DNA from 3 places in the Pseudoalteromonas sp. Angola-30 genome. Region 2 is predicted to be linked to each of the others. Evidence: predicted binding sites of a transcription regulator. Region 2 holds the regulator's gene; each other region holds the start of a gene.
The links. Region 2 encodes ArgR, which controls arginine synthesis, uptake and breakdown. Its sites were predicted from a motif close to ANTGAATANNTATTCANT; they were not measured.
Positions count from the first base shown of each region.

Region 1: PSH54_RS06880 (ester cyclase) is a predicted target of ArgR. The motif match lies at 1,690-1,707, and genes of this name have one in related genera.
Region 3: argC (N-acetyl-gamma-glutamyl-phosphate reductase) is a predicted target of ArgR. The motif match lies at 2,672-2,689, and genes of this name have one in related genera.

Region 1 is NZ_JAQREI010000003.1:340,271-347,637, reverse strand. Features, by position in the region: gene PSH54_RS06885 (ester cyclase) at 1-521, shown strand, start outside; gene PSH54_RS06880 (ester cyclase) at 577-1,590, opposite strand; gene PSH54_RS06875 (sodium:solute symporter family transporter) at 1,829-3,439, shown strand; gene PSH54_RS06870 (nuclear transport factor 2 family protein) at 3,450-4,415, shown strand; gene PSH54_RS06865 (ester cyclase) at 4,425-5,528, shown strand; gene PSH54_RS06860 (nuclear transport factor 2 family protein) at 5,525-6,379, shown strand; gene PSH54_RS06855 (TonB-dependent receptor) at 6,892-7,367, opposite strand, start outside.
Region 2 is NZ_JAQREI010000005.1:2,084-9,450, reverse strand. Features, by position in the region: gene rplU (50S ribosomal protein L21) at 1-60, opposite strand, end outside; gene ispB (octaprenyl diphosphate synthase) at 482-1,453, shown strand; gene mdh (malate dehydrogenase) at 1,548-2,480, opposite strand; gene argR (transcriptional regulator ArgR) at 2,706-3,173, shown strand; gene PSH54_RS08600 (Dyp-type peroxidase) at 3,170-4,069, opposite strand; gene PSH54_RS08595 (ABC transporter ATP-binding protein) at 4,113-5,159, opposite strand; gene PSH54_RS08590 (ABC transporter permease) at 5,160-6,791, opposite strand; gene PSH54_RS08585 (extracellular solute-binding protein) at 6,791-7,367, opposite strand, start outside.
Region 3 is NZ_JAQREI010000021.1:16,631-23,997, forward strand. Features, by position in the region: gene PSH54_RS18440 (ornithine carbamoyltransferase) at 1-742, opposite strand, end outside; gene argB (acetylglutamate kinase) at 750-1,517, opposite strand; gene argC (N-acetyl-gamma-glutamyl-phosphate reductase) at 1,517-2,527, opposite strand; gene argE (acetylornithine deacetylase) at 2,746-3,897, shown strand; gene panP (pyridoxal-dependent aspartate 1-decarboxylase PanP) at 3,978-5,606, opposite strand; gene PSH54_RS18465 (bifunctional diguanylate cyclase/phosphodiesterase) at 5,883-7,367, shown strand, end outside.

The sequences.
Region 1 (7,367 bases), on a different contig from region 2:
TAATCACAAACGAATACAATGAAGAGCACGCAGCACAAAGCTTAAAACTTGTGGGCGACATGTGTGAGCACCTTGGTTTTTATGCCAAAGGCGGTATAGAGGCCATGAAGCTTGAGCAATTTTGGCACCCGCACTGTAGCTGGTATGGGCCAAGTACCATAGGCACTGCACGAGGTATAAAAGGGTTTAGAAACTGGCATCAAATTCCGTTTTTAAATGCCCTGCCAAACCGAGTAGGTGATGCAAGTAAAGGCTATTTATTTGCCGATGAAAACTATGTTGGCTTTACCGCATGGCCGGGTATGAGCATGACTATTAGTAATGATGGTTGGTTAGGTATTGCGCCCGCAAATCAGCAAATAACCATGCGTAGTCTCGACTTTTGGCGCGCCGAGAATAACTTAATTCGCGAAAACTGGGTATTAATAGATATTCTTGATGTCTACCATCAAATTGGAGTAGATGTATTCGCACGCATGAAAGAGCTTACCAAAGCGCGCTATTTAAACTTTGCGCCCTAGGGCGTATAAACAAAAAAAGCTCTGTTAAACAGAGCTTTTTTATTACTTAAATAGACTATGCGCCAGGGTTCGCAATACTTTGCGTGCGCTTTAAAATATCTAGGCCTTGTTGTTTTAACCAATAAGGAATATCAATAATGACCCAGTTTTCTACCAGTTTATCGCCCTCGCGATGATACACATCCACCACGCGCATATCTGCTGGGGTATTAGCACCCGGTAGGCCTAAAAAGCCCCCAATGGCCGTGTTAGTTAAATTAGGCCAGCCAAAAAAGCAGGCAAACTCATCTTCAGCAAAACGGCAAATATGGCCGTTAAATACTTTACCCGTTAACCCTTCTCTAAACGGATACATGTGCTGCTGCTGATAACGCTTAATTGTGTAAGTTGCGCCAATGCCTGCTGGGCCATACCACACCATGTTTTCATCCCAGGTTTTACCAAGCACTTCGGGCGGGCACGTATCAACGCCACTTTTATTAAGCGCGGTTAGGTTATCAATCATTTGATTTACCAGCGCCATTGTTTTTTCGCTTTGCTCATCGCTACTTTTACCCAAACGAATACCATCGTGCGTACGCGGCCCAGGATACGTAAAATATTGCCCAGTAGAGAGCGGCAGCGGGTTTAAACCTACTTGCATCATAAGGCCAATAATATCGACAAAAAAACCGGTCTGAATTATTTTTCCGTCTTTAACACAGTTAAATTCGGCATAGCGCAAAGTGGCAAGCTTATGGGTTGGCGCAATACCTAGCCAATCTTTATCAAATAAGCCCATAAAATGGCCCATGCTCATCACCCACTGGCCACCGTCGGCTTCGCTTTGCCCTGCAATAAAAATATCCTCACGGCGCTGCAGCGCACTAAACGAGCTAAATAATGGCTGCCAAACTTGGGCAATTACATCATTCGCACACTCAAGCTCATTAAACGGGTGCACCCCTTTAAAGCTGTATTCACTGGCCATAAACTCATTAAATACGGCTTGTAAATCATTGCCTTGTGCTTTTTCTAGTGCAGTATGAAATTGACGAACTAGTTGTTTATCTTTAAGTATATCTGCCATGATTATTCCTCATTGTTTGCGCAGTCAAATTAATGTCTTCAAACCGCCGTTAAACACACTTTAACAAAATGTATTGCATTTAAAGAGTAATTAAAAGCCTGTGAATAGTAAGTTATAAATTGCTTTAAAATAATACTAATGAGAATTGACTTCGAAGTCAAAGTGATTCATGATGATTCAAAATAAAAAATACAAATAGGCTCTCAAGCCCGTAAAACCTAATCTAACAGGATTAATTATGAATGATTTTGGATTGTTGAATTGGAGCATTCTCATCGGGTACATAATTGCCAACCTAATACTTGGGTTTGTAATTAGTAAAAAGATCAGTAGTGCTAACGACTTTTACATAGGTCGAAAAACAACACCTTGGTGGGCTATTGGTATATCGGTTGTTGCTACTTATGTAAGTGCACTCACCTTTTTAGGTGCGCCAGCGTGGTCTTACAAAGAGGGGCTCTCGGTTATTGCCATACACCTTAACTACCCACTGGTTATTGTGGCGGTGGTGTGTTTGTTTTTTCCGTTTTTTTACAACGCGGGTGTGGCCTCTATTTACGAATACCAAGAGCGCCGCTTTGGTAAAAAGGCCCGCTTACTTATCTCTACTATTTGGTTAATATCGCAAACTATGGGTTCAGCCGCAGTGCTGTATGCAACCTCCTTAGTGTTGGCCTTTATTATCGATATAAATGTTATAACTGCGATATTTTTAGTTACCATAATCGCCCTTATTTATACCATGCTAGGTGGCATAACCGCCGTTATATGGACCGATGTAATTCAGTCAGCCATCTTATTTATAGGGGCTGGTATTATTATGTATGCCCTCATTACCTCTATGGATGGTTCATTTAGCTCAACACTGAGCGAGCTAAAAAGCCAAGGTAAATTAGACCCACTTAATTTCTCGCTCGACTTTACCCAAGTAACTACCGTGTGGTCTGGCGTGCTGGCTATGTCGCTATATCACATTACGGTGTATGGCACTAACCAAATGATGGTGCAGCGCACCCTTGCCGCTAAAAATATTGGCGATGCTAAAAAATCCTACTTACTAATGGGCTTTATCGCGTTCTTTATTTACTTGTTCTTTATATTTATGGGCGTGCTGTTTTATAGCTACTACGGCGGGCGCACTTTTGAAAACGACAACTTAATTATTTTACAGTTTGCAGCTGATTATGGCTTACCAGGGTTAATGGGCATTATTGCCGCTGCGGTAATGGCAGCATCTATGTCGAGCCTCGACTCAGCACTTAACTCACTTTCAACCATAAGTACTATCGATTTTTATAAAAAGTACTTTGCGCCTGAAAAAAACGACGCTCACTATTTAAATGTTACTCGCTTATTTACGCTAGGTTGGGCGGTGGTCATTATTATTCCGGCCATTATGTATCACCTATACAGCGAAGGCTCAATTTTAGAAATACTCACTAAAGTAGGCTCGTACTTTGTAGGTGCTCAGCTTGGCATGTTTGCCCTTGGGTTCTTCTCTAAGCACACCACCGAAAAAGGCTTATTAATAGGCACCTTAGTGTCGTTTATTACCGTTGCTGTGTGCGCAGTGTTTACCGACATTGCATGGCCATGGTACTGCGCCATAGGGGCAATAACCTGCCTTGTATTTAGCATTGCGTTAAGTATTGCATTTGATGGCTATCAAGAGGATTACAACGAATACACCATTAAAGGTCAGTTAAAAGCATTTAAAGATCAAAAACGTCCAGAAAAAGAAAACGGCTGGTACTTAATTCCGGGTAAGTTTGACTCAATCAATTACTGGTTACTTGGCTTTTTTGTACTGAGCTTTGCCTCTCTCATGTTATTTGAATATTTTGTGTAAGGTGAAATAAATGAATATTTTAGAACAGCTTTTCGAAAACTTCAGCGCTGCAGAATTGCCAAATCAAGCATTGCTTGCAGACTCCGTTCAATGGCAGGTAAGCCACCCTTTTGAGCCTATTAGCACAAAGCAAAATGTGATTAATGACTACTTTGGCGTACTTAAACATTCGTTACCTGACATAGAGCGCAAACCGTTTATCTCTATCCAGGGCGACTACAAAGGTGAGCAATGGGTGTGTGCAACAGGGTATTTTACCGGCACATTTACACAGCCTTTATTGGGTATTCCTGCCAGCGGCAAAAGTGTGTTTATTCGCTACAGCGAAATGGCGCAAATAGAAAACAACCAAGTGGTTAATGTTTACACATTTTTAGATTTAATTGATGTAATGAACCAAGTAGGCGTGAACCCATTACGCCCAAGCTTAGGTTACCCAGGTTTAGTTATGCCCCCCACCACACTTGATGGCGTACCAACAGGTGATAAAAACGAAACGCTTAGCAAAACCAACGAGCAACTTGTAGTTGATATGCTCACAGAGCTTGGCCACTATGACGGTAAAGACTTATACAGCATTAATTTAGAAAAATACTGGCACCCAGATTTTATTTGGTATGGCCCAGCAGGCATTGGTACAACCCGCGGAATTAGCGGCTTTAGAGAGCACCATCAAGGGCCGTTTTTAAAAGGCTTTCCTGATCGCGGTATTAATAAAACACTGTGTTTAGTAAGTCACGATAACTTTGTTGCTACCGGCGGATGGCCTCACATGTATGGCACTCATACCGGTGAAGACTGGTTAGGTTTACCGCCTTCTGGCAATAAGCTGTTCCCGCGTGTCATGGACTTTTGGCGCTGCGAAAACGGCATATTAAAAGAAAACTGGGTCGCTATTGATATCCCTCATTTATTAAATGGAATGGGCATTGATATTTTTGAGCAAATGCAACGCAAAATAGCCGCAGCTAATTAAGAGGTGAGCATGAACAAACACAATAATATGACCCAACCTTACTGGCTGCCGTTATCGAGCGTGTTAAACCCGCAAGGTAACAAACATCAGCCTTTAATCGGTTTTGATGACGAATTTGTTGATATCGTTGATTACATTTTGCGCATAACGCACCGTATTTGGGAGCAAAAAAACATTGGCTTATGCTATCGCTATTACGCCGATGTATGCCCTGTTTTTACCCTTGGCGCCTATGGCGAAAACATAGAAGATGTTATTCAAGGCACACTAAAAACTATTGCGGCCTTCCCCGACAGGAGCCTAATTGGCGAAAACGTGGTGTTTTCAGAAGAAGCCAACGAGCACTATTACTCATCACATTTAATTAGCAGTGTAATGACCAACACTGGTAACTCTGAGTTTGGCCCAGCAACACATAAAACAGGCCGTGTTACAACCATTGCCGACTGCGTATGCTTTGAAAACAAAATAGTTAAAGAGTGGCTAGTGCGCGACAACGGCTTTTTAGTTAAGCAGCTTGGCTTAAACATTATTAATGTAGCCAAACACATGGCTAACATTCCGAGTAAAGAAAAACACACTCAGTGGCTAAACGATGAATTTAACCGTGTAATTGCCATAGATCACCGCGTAGCAAGTACGCCCATTGTAGAGGGTGAGCTAGCGGCATTTGCCCATACTTGGTTAGACACGCTATTTAATCAAAAACAGTTTGCTAAAGTGCACGAATTTTACAGTTTAACGGCAACACAGCAATGGCCTAGCGGCAGAATGGCCATCGGACTTGCACAAATTAACGGCGTATTTATACAATTTTTTGCAACCTGCCCCGACGCCAAATTAACGATTGATCATATAGCTATTACCCCATTTGACGAAACCACGACAGATGTAGCGATACGCTGGTCGCTAGCCGGCCACTTTAACCCGCAAAATAGCGAGCTAAGTGAGCTTAAACAGCAGCCTTACTTTATTTTAGGCGCATCGCATTTGCGTATTAAAAACAAAAAAATCATCGAAGAGATCACCGTTTTTGATGAAGTAGCACTTTATGCACACTTATTTAAAGCACATGCATTAGTCAACAAATCACAGTGGGAGGAAAATGCATGATCAACGCTATTATCGATTTATACACTAAAGCCGACATTGAAGGTATAAGCAGCAAGTTGCTTCGCAGTAGCCGTTGGCAGCAGCACCACTTTACCGCCATGGGTGCTTTGCAGGCGCAGCCTTTGTGGCTTAACTTTTTAGCTCAATATGGAGTGTCTGAGTGTGTATCGCACACTCATAGTGTAGGCGCAGAACGTGAAACCCTACAGCTGGTTTTACAGCCTAAAAAGCTTAAAAATCCAGTGCGTTTAACGTTTGCAATAAAACACAACGGGACTTTTATTAAGTCAGTAAAATGTGTGGTTGATACGTTGTCGTTAGCGAATAACGAGTATGTAAATACAACGGTAAATAACAGCTCAGTTATTCCTAAACTACCAAAAAGTGACCCAATTATTGTTAGCGATTTAGATAACCAGCTGCACCCTACTACTTTTCATGCAACCCCCAGCGCTATTTGCGAGCTGCCCTCTCACACTGCTCGTACTTTAGATAACTGGTGGCAAATTTGGCAAACTAACAACCTGGCTCAGTTTGAAACCCTTTATACTCCAAGCGCTACGGCTGTACTTGCAGGTAACACACAGCCACAACCTATTAGCGCGCTGCTTGATTGCCACTTAGATTTTACGCAATCGCTAAGCAGACGCTATGCCCAGCTAGAAACCGTTGAGTATGACAGTACGCAAAACCAAGCCACGCTATGCTGGACTCTCGATGGCAGCTTTAATGCTAAAAACGTACGTGTACGTCAGCAAATAATTAGCGTTATTAGCATCAGCGATAATCAAATAACCCACGAAGTAATGCAATTCGACACGCTGGCACTTAACCAGCAGTTTGCATTATAAGGTCACCTTTTCCACTTCCCTTCAAGCGCTCACTGAGCGCTTTTTTTATAGATGGCCTTTTAGCAACCTGTAATCATACTTAAGCAGTTTTTACCCTATTTATGACTCGCTTTTATAACTCAAAATGGCTCACTTAATTAAGCGAGTGGGTATTACTTATTTAAAAAAATAACGCTTTAAAATAGTTAAAGGCAGTAAATAAAGTATCAGCCTCGCCTTACTAAAGCCCGAGTATGCAACCAACCGCCAAGCCCCCCATTGTAAGTTACGCACTTATGGCTTAAATACACGTATGCATTTAGCAAACTTAAATTAAGGGCTGGTTAGAGGGGTTAAGCTTACAATCTAAAGCCAATAAAGGCGCATCCAATGAATGTCAGCAAAGGTGGGGTAAATACAATAGTAAGGCTAAATGGGAGCTAACTTGAGCTAATTCACAAGCTTAAAATAAAAAAAGCCAGCTAATAAATAGCTGGCTGAAAGTAATGACCGTAGCGGCCATTTAGGAAATTCTAAAACTGATACTTTAAGCTTGCGCCCCACGTACGTGGATTGTTCCAGTTAGCTTGTACTGAGTTTGCAGGTAAGCCATCAACAATTTGTGAGTGCACTACACCACGGGTTAAAATCGCTTTATCACCAATGTTTTTAACGTACGCTTCTACTTGCACACTGTCGTTAATGTACCAGGTTAAACGTGCATCAGCCATTAAGTGCGCATCTACTTGTACCTCTGGGATGTTCGTATCAAACGCGTAGTAATCGTCTAAGTAATTTAGTTGAATGTACGGTACTAAGTACGAATCCCCCCCTAAGCTAAACTCATAACGAGCTGAAAAACCTACGCTGTATTCAGGTGCCATAGCTGGGCTCCAGCCTTCAAAACTAAACTGACTAGAGCTGTCGTTTATATCTTGGCGACCTTCTAAGTTACCTAATGCTAATAATGGGCGAAGCTGCTCATTACCTACTGCATAGCCATCAGCAA
Region 2 (7,367 bases):
AATCGTTTGACCTTCAGTCACACGATGCTGTTTACCACCACTTTGGAAAACCGCGTACATAATTAACTCCGTCTGTGCGCCCTCAAATCGACGCAACTAAAATATTCTTCGATAGGGCGCGAAGTTTACGCTAATGCATAAAAACTAGCAAGCCTATTTTGTAATTAAAATGAATAAAAAGTAGCTGCATTGAGAGCAATTCAATATTTCCCCCATTTTATATTAAATTGCCCTGTTGCCAAGCGCTTTTTAGTGCAAAGACAAAATAAATTTACGTGTCGCTATGCCTACTCCAGAACCTATTGACTGCGCAATAAATAGTCGCCCTTTGAGTGTGAAATATACAATTAAATACCCTAATTAAGCGCTAATTAAGGTTTTTAACTCGGTTTTTTTAATGAATCGTCACAAAATATCGAGCTAGTGCTTTTTTTGTTGTACAATCGGCGCCGTTCACACATAAAAATTGGCTCGGAGATCAATGGATATAAAAGCTATCCAGGCGTTAATCGAAAGCGATATGAATGACGTCAATCAACTTATACACGCGCAAATGCGCTCAGATGTGGCGTTAGTCAATCAACTTGGTTTGTACATCGTTAACAGCGGCGGCAAACGCGTACGCCCGATGCTGGCAATATTGGCAGCAAGAGCTTTGGGTTACCAAGGTAAAGATCACATTACTTTGGCAACGATTGTTGAATTTATTCATACTGCAACACTATTACATGATGATGTTGTTGATGAATCTAACCTGCGCCGTGGTACACCGACTGCAAATGCCGAGTTTGGTAATGCTGCCAGCGTGCTGGTTGGGGATTTTATTTACACCCGCTCGTTTCAACTTATGGTGGGGCTTGGCAAAATGCAAATTATGCAAGTGCTTGCTGATGCCACCAACGTGATTGCTGAGGGTGAAGTATTGCAACTTATGAATTGCAACGACCCTAATACCACCGAAGCAAGTTACATGCAGGTTATTTACTCTAAAACGGCTAAATTATTTGAAGCCGCTACAGGGCTTGCAGCTATTATTACCGAGCAAGATAACAGTGTGTTAGATGCGCTTAATTTATATGGTATGCACTTAGGTACTGCTTTTCAGTTAGTTGATGACGTGCTTGATTACAACGCAGACGCTGAACAATTAGGTAAAAATATTGGTGATGATTTAGCAGAAGGTAAGCCAACCTTGCCGCTAATATATGCGATGAAGCACGGCAGTGATCAGCAAAGAGCCCTTATTCGTGATGCCATTGAGCATTGCAATGGTATGGATAACCTTGAGGCTATTTTAACGGCACTTAAACAAACCAACGCACTTGAATTTACAATGCAAAAGGCGCAGCAAGAAGCAGACAAGGCCATTGCCTGTTTAGACTTTTTAGCAGAGTCGCAGTACAAGCAAGCGTTAATCAGCTTAGCGCGTATAGCTGTAGAGCGAGATCACTAACTTTGCAGCCTCCCTTAATTAGTATTTAAGGGCCATAATTTTCGAGCAATAAAAAAGCCTGCATAAGCAGGCTTTTTTGTGCATAACTTGGCTATTACGCCATGAAATCAACACCTTCTTTGATGTCTTTTTTCAGCGTTTCAAGCATGTCGTTTTTAGCTTTTTCTTCAAATGCGCTTAGCTCGCCGTAAGAAAGGATTTCTTCTACGCCGTTTGTGCCTAAACGTACTGGGTGAGCAAAGTACTCTGCATCGCCATTTTCAACAGCAACGTATGCGTAATCTACTACGTCTTCACCTTGTAGGCCTTTAACTAAAGACATACAAAAACGTGCTGCAGCAGCACCCATAGATAATGTAGCTGAACCACCGCCCGCTTTAGCATTTACTACTTCAGTACCTGCATTTTGGATGCGTGGAGTAAGTGTAGCTACTTCTTCTTCAGTGAAGCTTACGCCTTCAACTTGAGAAAGTAGAGGAAGAATAGTTGTGCCAGAGTGGCCACCAATTACTGGTACTTTAACAGTTGCTACGTCTACGCCTTTAAGCTCAGCAACAAATGCTTCTGAACGAATTACGTCAAGCGTAGTGATACCGAATACGCGCTTAGCGTCGTAAGTACCTGCTTTTTTGAATACTTCAGCAACAATTGGCACAGTGCCGTTTACTGGGTTAGTGATAACACCCACTAACGCTTTAGGACAGCTAGCAACAATGCCTTCTGCTAATGTTTTGATGATACCTGCGTTTACGTTAAATAAATCCGCACGATCCATACCTGGTTTACGTGGCATACCCGCTGGGATAAGTACGATATCACACCCTTCAAGCGCTTTATTTAAATCGTCTGCGCCAAAACCTGCTACTTTAACATCTGTAGGGATGTGAGATAGGTCAACCGCAACACCTGGTACAACTGGTGCAACATCGTAAAGTGATAATTCAGAACCAGCTGGTAAGCCTGTTTTTAATAATAAAGACAACGCTTGACCGATACCGCCTGCAGCACCTAATACAGCAACTTTCATTGGAATTCTCCGTAATTTGAGGTAGGAAATATTTGTGGCTCTTAAGATAATGAAATTAGCGACTAAAAACAAATTTATCCTGCTTATTTCAGGTATATTTTCGACCATAGTTGTAAACTTTGTTGGTTTATCGCAGCAAACTGGCAAGTTAACTAAACAACTGCTGCATAATTATTCATTTTTGTGTAGAATTTGCATTATAAATAACAAAAATGAATAAAGACTATGCAACCACAAGACAAACAAGAAGCGCTGGTAAAAGCGTTTAAAGCACTTTTAAAAGAAGAGAACTTTGGCTCGCAAGGCGAAATAGTCGAAGCATTAAAAGAGCAAGGCTTTGACAATATAAGCCAAAGTAAGGTGTCGCGCATGCTTAGCAAGTTTGGCGCTGTGCGTACCCGTAATGCTAAACAAGAAATGGTTTATTGCCTACCCGCAGAAATGGGCGTACCGACTGCTAAAAGCCCACTACGTCAGCTTGTTATTGATATTATGCATAACGAAATGATGATTATTATAACCACCAGCCCAGGCGCTGCGCAGTTAATTGCCCGCTTATTAGACTCACTAGGCAAAGCGGATGGTGTATTGGGCACAATTGCCGGAGATGACACTATTTTTATTGCCCCAGCAAAAATATCTGAAATAGACATTACACTAGAGCGCGTACGCATTTTATTTGATACGGTTTAAAGCTGTTTTAAAAAACTAACTGACGGCGCAAAAAACGCTGAGCCCATATCGGCTTGAGTAAAATCAAGCCAGTGGTCGTAACACTCCCCTTTTCCTATGCGGCTGTTAAGTACCTTTTCAAACGCACTTCCCGATGCAGAGCATGTAATACTTAGCATGCCTTGCTCGTAAACATCGCCATACGGCATGCTTTGGTTAAGCAGTATTGCTTGGCCGCTTTCATCTTTTAGCTCACTTCTAGTCGCGTGGCTCGTATCTACCTTAGGCTCAATTAAGGTGTTATCTAAACGTGTACGCCCCATAATATGCTCTTGCTCGCTTAGTGATAAATGCTGCCATACGCTCAGGTCATGCTTATAACGCTGTACATGAATATAGCTGCCTTGGTGTTCAAAGCTGTCGGGGTTATTAACCAGTGCCGTGATTCGTTTTTGGCGTCCATGTGGGGTGTCGCCTGCATAAATAAAGCCGTTAAAGTCTCGCCCATCTAAAAACCTAAAATTGCGAATTTGTTCAACCAGCTCTACATCGGGCGAAAACAACTTTAATATTTGCAATGCAAAAAGGTGATTAACATCTTCTCGGTCTGAGCGAATTTGTATGAATAAATCACATGGCTGTACGCGCATAACAAAATCACTGTGATTTATATTAGGAAAGCTTTGCAGCTCGCTTGGGATATATTCAGGTAGTATATGCGGCCAATATTGCGCGCCTATAGCCACCATGCAAGAGAGCATGGCTTCGGAGAACTGATCACTAAACTCTTCTTCAATTGCGCTTACGCGCTTAAGCTTTGCGCGCAATGACTCGTCTTGACCATCAAATACATTAAAAAATAAATGCAAACCGTGTAAGTTTGCTTCAGCACAAATCCCAGATTGCGCTTGCGCCATTGTTATTCCTTAGCTTTATAAAACACAGCGAATAACACATTTGTTATGATTCGAAAAAATTCACCGTGTGAGGTTTTATTTTTATTATAACCTGCTCATTTATTTCAAATGACTGGCCATATTGTGCGGCAACTTCAATCTCTTGCTCTGCAATTACAACAGTGTAAACATAAGCCGAGCCTATAAACCGACGGCTTAAAATGCTCACACCTTGAGGGTTATCGGCCTGCGTATTTTGCGCAAGCTCAATATGGTGTGGACGAATATACACCACCCCTTTTATTGCACTGTGCGTATGCTCATGCTGCGATTGCACGACACCAAAAGGCGTTGTGTATTCAGTTGCCGTTAACACTTCTGCGCCTAAGTATATGCCCTGACCCAGAAACTCTGCAACCTCCTTTGTCTTTGGCACGGCAAAAAGCTGCTCTGGTGTACCTTGTTGGGCTATTTTTCCTTGGTGCATAATGGCTAGCGTGTCTGAAAACGCAAAGGCTTCTTCTTTTGAGTGGCTAACAAATACCGCTGAAACCTGCTGCGCTTTAATAATGCGCCTAATATCAGCAATTAACTCAAAACGTACTTGTGTATCTATGTTCGAAAAAGGCTCATCAAGAAGCAATAAACTAGGCTTATAAGCCAAAGCCCGCGCAATAGCCACGCGTTGCTGCTGGCCACCCGAGAGCTGATGAGGGTAGCGTTTTGCACACCCCGTTAAATGCACTAGCTCTAGCATTTCCTCTACCCGTTGCTGTTTTTGCGCTTTGCTTATTTTACCCAGCCCAAACGCAATATTATCGGCCACACTGAGGTGCGGAAACAGGGCATAATCTTGAAACATCATCCCTATATTACGATGCTCTGGTGATACAAATGTATGCTTGTCGCTTACACATTTGCCATCTATAAATACACTACCTTCATTTATTTCAATAAGGCCAGCAATTGCTTTTAAGGTGGTTGTTTTACCGCAGCCGCTGGCTCCGAGCAAACACACAATTTCGTCTTGACCCACCGTTAAATCTAAATTGTGTAGCACGTGCGTGCCACTGTAGTGATAATCCACACCTTGTAAATTTAAACGGCTCATTTAACTGCGTTGCTCCATAGAACGATTAATAAAATACAAAGGGATCAATCCAACCAAAACAATAAATAAAGCGGAAATAGAGGCAAGCTCAAGCTGCTCATCGCTCACATATTGAAATACATGTGTGGCTAAACTTTCAAAGTCAAAAGGCCTTAATAGTAATGCGGCAGGCAGCTCTTTCATACACTCAATAAATACAAGCAATGCAGCTGTTAAAAGACCTCGACGTAATAAAGGAAGGTGCACTAAGCGCAGTGTTTGCCCTTGGCTTTTACCCATAGATTGGCTAGCCATATCCAGTGATGGACTAATACGTACAAAGCTCGATTCTATAGCACCGTGCGCAATGGCATAAAAGCGCACTAAGTAAGCCACTATAATAGTGACAATGCTGCCGGTTAGTAATAAACCTATATCTAGGTTGTAGCTCTCAAGGGCTGTATTTATTGAGTTTTCTAATACGCTCAGCGGTAATAACACAGCAATAGCCAGTACCGTACCTGGCAGTGCATAGCCGGTGCTCGCTAAACGACCAGGTATTAAAGAATAGCCTTGCTTTGCCACTCGCTGATAAAAAACGATTAGTGTAGCGAGTATTATGCTGGCTACGCTTACAATAATAGCTACTTTTAAACTTTGCCACGCGTAACTAAAAAATGCCGTGTTCCACGCTTTATCAAAGTAAGTTATTGCATAATTTAGCAATACCAACATAGGTATAATAAAAGCAATGAGCAAAATAACACTGCAAAATGACGTAGCCAGCCATGCATGTTTACCTTTAAGTTTGTATAACGACTCGCTATTAACACCTGATTGACGCTCAAACACGGCTTGGTTACGCCGGCTAAAGCGCTCCGCCATTAAAGCTAAAAACAGCAGTAACAGCATAACGCCCGATATTTTCGCTGCAGCCGTGAGTGAGTAATAACCAAACCATGTATCGTACACTGCGGTGGTTAAAGTGCTCACTGCAAAGTAACTTACCGTTGCATAGTCGGCCATGGTTTCCATGCTTATGAGCGCAAGGGCTGCCACAATTGAGCCACGAGAAAGCACTATACTTACCTTAAAAAAGCTTTGCCAAGGCGATAAACCCATTAATTGACTAGCTTGCACGAGCTTAAATGACTGCTCTCGCAGTGCGGTTTTAAAAATTAAAAATAAATACGGATACAGCACAAGTGCGATCATCACCATAGCGCCGGGCAAAGTGCGAATATCAAAAAACCAATAATCCGTTGGCGAGTGCCAATCCAACCAGTCTCTTAGGGCTATTTGCACAGGGCCAGCGTAATCTAGCAAATCGGTATACACATAAGCTATTAAATAGGTAGGCATTGCAAGGGGCAGCATAAGCGCCCATTCAAATTGCTTTTTCCCGGGGAAGGAGCAATACGCACTGAGCCAGCCAAGCGGTAGCGCAATTGCACAGCTAAGCAGGCATACGCCAAAAATAAGCAGTACGGTGTTAGTAATATAATCCCACAGCACGGTATCCCACAGATGAGAAAATACCTCTGAGTCGCCTTGTAAAGATTCATAAATCAGAAAAAACAGCGGGGCCGACAATAAAAGCCCTGTCGACCAAGCAAAGAGCTGCCATTTAGACAGCTTAAATATAAAATTCATTAAAGGTCGAACTTCACCTCATCTATTAGCTTAAGGGCTAACGGACGATATTTACTGATCTCATCAAGTGCTAGGCCATCTTCTTCAAAGCTCCCCCAAGAGGCCACTAAACTTGATAGCTTAACGCCTTGCTTAACCGGGTACTCCATATTTACAGATGCATACATATTTTGTGCTTTGGTTTCGCTCATAAACTCAATAAGCTTAAGGGCATTATCAGGATTTTTTGCATATTTAGTAATGACAGCACCCGAAACATTTATGTGTGAACCGCGATTTTGCTGATTAGGAAAATTAATATAAACAGACTCAGCCCACGCTTTTTGCTCGTCGTCTTGAAGCATTTTGCCAAGGTAGTAGCTATTACCTAAAGCAAGATTACACAAACCTTCTTTTACCGCTTTTACTTGCGCGCGATCGTTACCTTGTGGCTTACGTGCTAAATTAGCTTTAACACCTTCTAACCATGTTTTAGTTTTTTCCTCGCCGTGATGAGCAATCATCGAAGCAACTAAGCCAAGGTTATAAGGATGCTTGCCAGAGCGTGTACAAATTTGTCCTTTATACTGTGGGTTA
Region 3 (7,367 bases), on a different contig from region 2:
CTTGGTTTAGCTGATATGGCATGTATTTTTCTTTAACTTGCTCAAGAGGCGTATCATCACCCATAGACACCCACGTATCTGCATATACAACATTAGCGCCTACAGCGGCTTCTACACGGTCGCTTACCATTACTGATGCACCATTCATTGCAGCAATTTGCTCAGCCTTTTTAAGAATTTGCGAATCAGGCGAGCTGCCTTTTGGTGTAACAGCAACAAAATCTGTACCTAGCGTTGCCGCTAATAACATAAGTGAATGAGTAACGTTGTTACCTTCACCTAAGTAAGCCACTTTTAGCTCGCTTACATCGCCGTGTACTTCTTGTAGCGTTAAAAAGTCAGCCAATGCCTGGCACGGGTGATATAAATCACACAAGCTATTCACTACAGGTACACTAGAGTATTCACCTAAGGTGGTTAACGTGCTGTGCTGGTTTACGCGCGCTACAATACCATCAGCCCACGTAGAAATATTAAGTGCAAAGTCTTTTACAGATTCACGTGCACCCATAGCGCCGTTTTGCTGATCTAAATACACAGCGTGGCCGCCTAAACGGTTAATTCCAATATCAAACGATAAACGCGTACGTAAACTTTGCTTTTCAAATAAGGTAACAATTGACTTACCCGCTAATACTTGGCTGTACTTTTCTGGCTTTGCTTTTAAATCACGCGCTAGTTTTAGTAAATTTAGTGCGCCTTGCTGGTCTAATTCTAGACCCGTTAAAAAATTCTCTAACATGATAACCCTATGGTGTAATTTTTGTTCCGACATGCTCGCCCTGTAGCAAAGCAGTTAAATTATCTGGCTTTTGCCAGCTGGAAATATACACACCGCGTCGTAAATGTTGGGCAGCGTGCAGGCTGGTCTTAACTTTGACCTCCATTCCGCCCAAAATTACCCCTTCATCAATTAAAGTATCAATGTGTTTTGTGTCAAGTTGATGTAACGGCTGCTTGTTTGCATCAAGTACTGCTTCTACATCTGTCATAAAAATAAGTTCTGCATTTAAGTTGCTAGCAATCGCTGCGGCAGCTTCATCAGCATTAACATTGTACCAATTACCTTGCTCATCAAACCCAATAGAGCTCACGATAGGTAATCGACCAAGCTTAAGTAAATCGTTAACAATTGAATCATCATTACTTTCGCACTTACCTACTTGCCCAAGCGCTTTTAACTTTTGAGACGCCATAACTCCGGCTTCATACAAACAAAGGCCAACAGGTTTATGGCCTGCATTAATAGCTTGGCTTACCAGCTGCTTATTTGCACAGCCAGCCAGCGCCCCCACTATGTAAGGCATTTGCTCACTTGGGCTAATACGCAGTCCTTGGTGCTTTGCACTAGCAAAGCCTGCTTGTTTTAGCCAAGTGTCGACTAACGAGCCGCCGCCATGAACAATAACAAACTGATTATTTTGATCAGCGTTTAATACATCAAACAAAGCTTTTGCCGCGTTTTCAGTATTAAGTACAGCACCACCTAATTTAATTACCCACGTTTTAGTGCTCATTAAAAGGCTCCTTTTAAGCCAGTGGTGTGATCTAAATTCATTGATAAATTAATACATTGCAAGGCTTGGCCCGCAGCGCCTTTTAATAGATTATCTATCGCTGCCATAACAATCAGTTGAGAGCCTTGCTGCTGCCAACCAATATCAACATACGGTTGTTTTACCACGCTTTTAATAGATGGCACTTTATCAGCTAACAAACGAATCAACGGCTCGTTTTTAAGTACTTGATAAGCATCAGATACGTTTTCCTTGGTAACGCCTGGCTTAAGCTGTACATAAATAGTTTCTAAAATTCCACGCGGAAAATTACCTAAGTGCGGTGTAAATAACACCTTGTGGCCAAGGTGTTGTTCAATTTCAGGCCCATGACGATGGTTAAATAAACCATACGGGGCAAGCGATACTTCACAAAAGTGAGTACCTACGCTGGCTTTACGCCCTGCGCCAGTAACACCTGAAACAGCATTAATAATCACTTTTTCATCACTCAACAAGCCTGCCTGTTGCAACGGCTTTAACGCATTAAGCGCAGCGGTTGGGTAACAGCCGGCTACTGCCACAAGATTTGCATTGGCAATTGCACTGCTATTCCACTCTGCTAACCCGTAGGCTGCTTCGTTTAATAACTCAGGATGTTGGTGCTCAAAACCATAGTAAGTAACATAGTCGTCGTTGCTAGCAAGGCGGTAACCACCTGATAGGTCAAATACTTTTTTACCCATTGCTAAAAACTGCGGGGCTAAATCAACACTTACTTTGTGATCAGTACATAAGCAGATGTAATCGGCACTCGAATTTATGTCATCAAACGCTGATTCGCTCAGTGGTAGTAGAGGAATATCAAGAAGGTTTCTATGCTCTGGGTATAAATCACTTAATAATTTATGTTTATCTAAACTTCCCTCAGAGACATAACAGCCCGATAACGTTAAATTAGGGTGCTTAGCAACTAAGCTTGCTAATTCTGCGCCGCTATAACCGCTTGCGCCAATAATCGCTACATTCATTTTTTACTCGTTTATAAATTTACTACTAAATAGGTGTGGTGTTCGCTTACACTAGCTTAGATGCTAGCTAATACTTTTCTCAATGAATTGTTGATTATCGTCGCATTATCTTCATGGCTATACTTAATATATTTATGCTTAAAAAGTGAATTGATATTCATCATAAATACTTTTATATTGTTATGCAATTAAATTGAATAATTATTTTGGATTTTTTTATGTCTTTGCCGTCATTTATCTCTATGTACCAACAACTCATTGCAGCCCCCTCTATTAGTGCAATAGATGATGAACTTTGTATGAGTAATAAAGGGGTAATAGAGTTGCTAGCACGTTGGTGCGAAAGTTTAGGTTTTACTTGCGAAATTATAGAGTTAGAAGGTGGAAAAGGCCGTTACAACCTACTTGCTAAGCGGGGGGAAGGCGATGGCGGCTTAATGCTTGCAGGCCATACAGACACCGTACCGTTTGACGATAGCCGCTGGAACCACGACCCGTTTAAACTCACTGAACATAACAATAACTTATATGGGTTAGGTAGTATTGATATGAAAGGCTTTTTTGCTTTTGTATTACAAGCTATTAGTGAGCTTGATATAAAACAGCAAACACAACCTATTTTAATACTTGCCACGGCCGATGAAGAAACCACCATGGCGGGAGCGCAGCAAATTTGTAAGCACCCTAATTTAAAACCTGCGCGTTGTATTATTGGTGAACCTACTGATATGACTCCTGTATTTACTCACAAAGGACATATGAGCACGGCTATAAGAGTGCTTGGCCGTTCAGGTCATAGTTCCGATCCCGAACGTGGTCTTAACGCCATCGAAGTCATGCATAAAGTGATTACAAAGTTGCTGATCTTAAAAGAGCAGTTAAAGAATAAATATTCAGTTGAACATTTTGAAATACCTTACCCTACCTTAAATTTAGGTAATATTCATGGTGGCGACAACGCAAATCGAATTTGTGGCTGCTGCGAAATGCACATAGACATGCGCCCGCTCCCAGGGTTAAGCATTAAAGACTTACAAGCCTTACTTATTGATGCCACCAGTGATATAAACGCGCAATACCCAAGCGCAGTGAGCGTAATTGATTTACACGAGCCCATTCCAGCTTTTAGTGGTAGCACTGATAGCGCACTCGTTAAAATGGCAGAAAAAATTGCAGGAGAAAAAGCCGTTGCAGTAAATTATTGCACAGAAGCTCCGTTTATTCAGCAACTTGGCTGTGAAACAATAGTCATGGGGCCAGGCTCAATTAATCAAGCCCACCAACCTGATGAATTTTTAGCAATGGAGAAAATAAACCCATCGCAAAAAATTATAACTGACATTATTAGGGCAAACTGCTTTAACGCTTAAAAAGAAGACTGTATTAAAAACTCACAGCAAAAATAACAAAGGCGCCCATTGGCGCCTTTGTTTTAGCTTATAACTAGGCGTTACTGCATATACTTACTTAAGTACTTTTTAAATACAGGGTCTGTTTTAGCAAGCTCTTTTTGCTCAGCTAAAATCTCTTTTAATATAACACCCGATGTTAGCGGATTAGCCAATACCACTCTAAATACCACTGTTGGCTGATTATCGTACTTTGAGGGTGTTAAGCGAGTACGCGATACAAACGAGCGCCCTGATTCACGTTGGCGTTTTTGCATACTGGCAGTAAAGCGATTGAGCGACGCGAAAATTTCTAACCGTGTTGCGGCATCTGCTTGGGCTATGGCTTGTTTAATTTGTTTAGGCACATAGCGGTATGTAAGCAAACACAGCTCAGGCTCTGAAATCAGCTCAAAGTCTTCATCGGCTTTAATTAAATCAGCAAAGTAATGTGCTTTTTTGATACTACGATCAATAAGCATTTCATAGCCTTTGCGGCCAATAACGCGTAAGCAAGCATGTACTAACATAGCCATACCTGGGCGGCTGCCTTCAAGTGTATGGCTTCCTAAATCTTTTGAACCTTTACGTAATATGTACTCTGCATGGTGCTCTATTGCATCCGTAGCAGTTGGGTCTTTAAATAACACCAAGCCTGCGCCCATTGGCACATACATTTGTTTGTGTGCATCAATAGTAATTGAATCTGCGCGCTCAATTCCTTTTAATAATGGGCGATGCGTTTGCGATAAAAGCGTTGCCCCACCCCACGCTGCATCAACGTGAAAATGGCAGTTTATTTGCTGAGCTAAATCGGCCATATCATCAAGAGGGTCGATATTACCGGTCTCGGTTGTACCAGCAACCCCTACAATTGCCATAACTTTTATGCCTTGCGATTCAAGCTCTAAGGCTTTTTCGCGCATGGCATTCACATCAACCTTGTTATTTTCGCAGGTTTTTACACCAATTAAATTTTCACGGCCGATGCCTAGTAAGTCAATTGATTTACCTAAAGAGTAATGCCCTCGCTCCGACACTAAAACGGCCAGCCCTTTGTAGCCATAATGCAGCATACCGGCTACGAGCCCTTGAGCGGCAATGCCTTTAAAGCTGCCGTCGGGTTTTAATAAGCGGTTACGCGCAATCCACAATGCCGTTATGTTTGCAACTGTACCACCGGAACAAAAAGCACCGAGTGATGTTTTAGCACTGTGCATCCATTTAGAATAAAACGACTCATCTTGCGAGTAAGCTAAATGATGCATCATACCTAGTACTTGGCGCTCTAGGGGCGTAAATGCTTTTGAGGTTTCTATTTTTACTAGGTTTTGATTAAGCCCCACCATCAACTTTGAAAGCGGTAGTAAAAAATGCGGAAGAGCCGATGTCATATGCCCAATAAAGCTAGGCGCAGCCGTGTGTACAGAATGGGCAACTAGCTGCTCCATAATATCTTGGGCGTAAGCAGATACAAACGTTGGGTTTTCTGGGATCACCGCAGCCTGAAAATCTTTTTCAATTTCGTGTAATGGTTTTTCAATTGCCGCTATATTTTCGTTTAAAAACCCTGCTAAATTACTCGAAATTTCAAGCTCAATTTTGCTTAAAGTTGAGTCTGGCGCTTCAGGTACAGTAAATATACGCTTAAGGCTTTCTTTAGAGGCGACGGCACAACGCTTTTGATCCATCTTTATACCTAGTGTGTGTGTAGCTAAAACACGCGTTTAACAGTTAAAAATGCCAAACTATGGCGCTATTATAAGCAGCGTGCTTCTTTTAAAAATTGCGCTAACTTTACTGCAATATAAGTAAAATGTCTCCCTTTAAGCCATAAAAGCGACTAAACGGATGACAAATATTGTAAAAAAATTTCAATAATAGGATTTTATTAAAAAGTCACATTTTAGTTTTGGGCAAATTACATTTATGCGTATACTTAATATGTGTAACAATAAGGGACAAGTATGCTCACAGGGAAATTAAAAGGGAAGTGGTTTATAGCTGGCTTTACATTGTTTTTGGTCAGTTTATTAGTCTATGTTTATTACACCTATAGCTCAGCGCGTAGCGAAATAATGCACGCTGTCGATGAGCGCCTTCTAAATGCAGCCACCAGCGTAAAACATATTTTAGGGCAGCGTTACCACGATAGAATTAGCCAAGGCTACGATATTGGTTTTTCGGTTTACCAAACTAAAAGCAAACAACTCTCAGAGCTTGCACAAGCGCTTGATATAGCTTACGTCTATTCAATGATCATGCGCGATAACAAAGTTTACTTTACCTCATCCAGCTACACCAAAGACGATCAAGAAAACGCACGTGTTACGCAATTTCTTGATTTATACCCAGAGGCCACCGACATTAACAGGGGCGCGTTTTATTCTACTGAGCCTGTTTTTGAGCAATCTAGCGACCAATGGGGTGATTTTAAAACTGTTTTTATTCCCTTTGTAGATAAATATGGTACCACCTACATTACGGGTGCCGACATAACCTTAGATGATTTAAATAAAAAGCTTCAATACAGCGTCACTAAAGCCATAATAACGGCGTGTTTTTTCTTTTTTATTGCGGTACTGGTTGCAGCTATTTATATATATTTGTTAAAGCGTACCCTAGCAACAGATGCCAGTACGGGCTTTGCCAATCATATTGCGCTTGAGTACTTTATCAAAAAGAGTAATTCACACCACATGCAACTTGCCATTATTTGGGTGAACGAAATTGAAGATATTAATAGCTTTTATGGCACTCAAGTTGGCGACAACGTAATGAAAAACTTGCTCAGTTATTATCAAAGCCGCAGCCCGCAAAGCTGTAAGGTGTATCGCCTTGCTACTAATAAAATTGCCGTTCTTACTCCTAAAAGCTTTAAAAGCAGCGAACTGAGCGATTTAGTTGAGTCGTATAACGCAAACAGCCCGGTATTAACTAACCCATTTATTTATATAACTTACTGCGCAGGTATCGCCAGTGGTAATAAATCACTACTGATTGAAAACGCGCACATTGCAACGCTTCAGGCTAAACACGGCCGCGGTAAGGTTGTTAGCTACTCAAAAGTAATGAGCGATGTAAAAAACCAGTATCAATACAATGTAAGCCTTGCCAAAGAGGTTCAAGAAGCATTTGATAACAACCGCATAGTGCCTTATTTTCAAGCTATGTTTAACACCACCAATAATGAAGTTGTACATTACGAATGCTTAGCCAGAATGGTGACTAAAAATGGTGAAATTTTAAAACCCGACTCATTTTTAAATGTAGTGAGCCGCTCAAGAATGGGCGGACTACTAACGCGCACGCTATTTAGCCAATGTATAGAGCGGTTTAGAAAAACAGATATATGCTGGAGCTTAAATATCAGCGATAAAGATATACTCGACCCTAGTTTGAGTGAATACATTGCTAGCGAGCTTAAGCGCTACCCGCACCCAGAAAACATA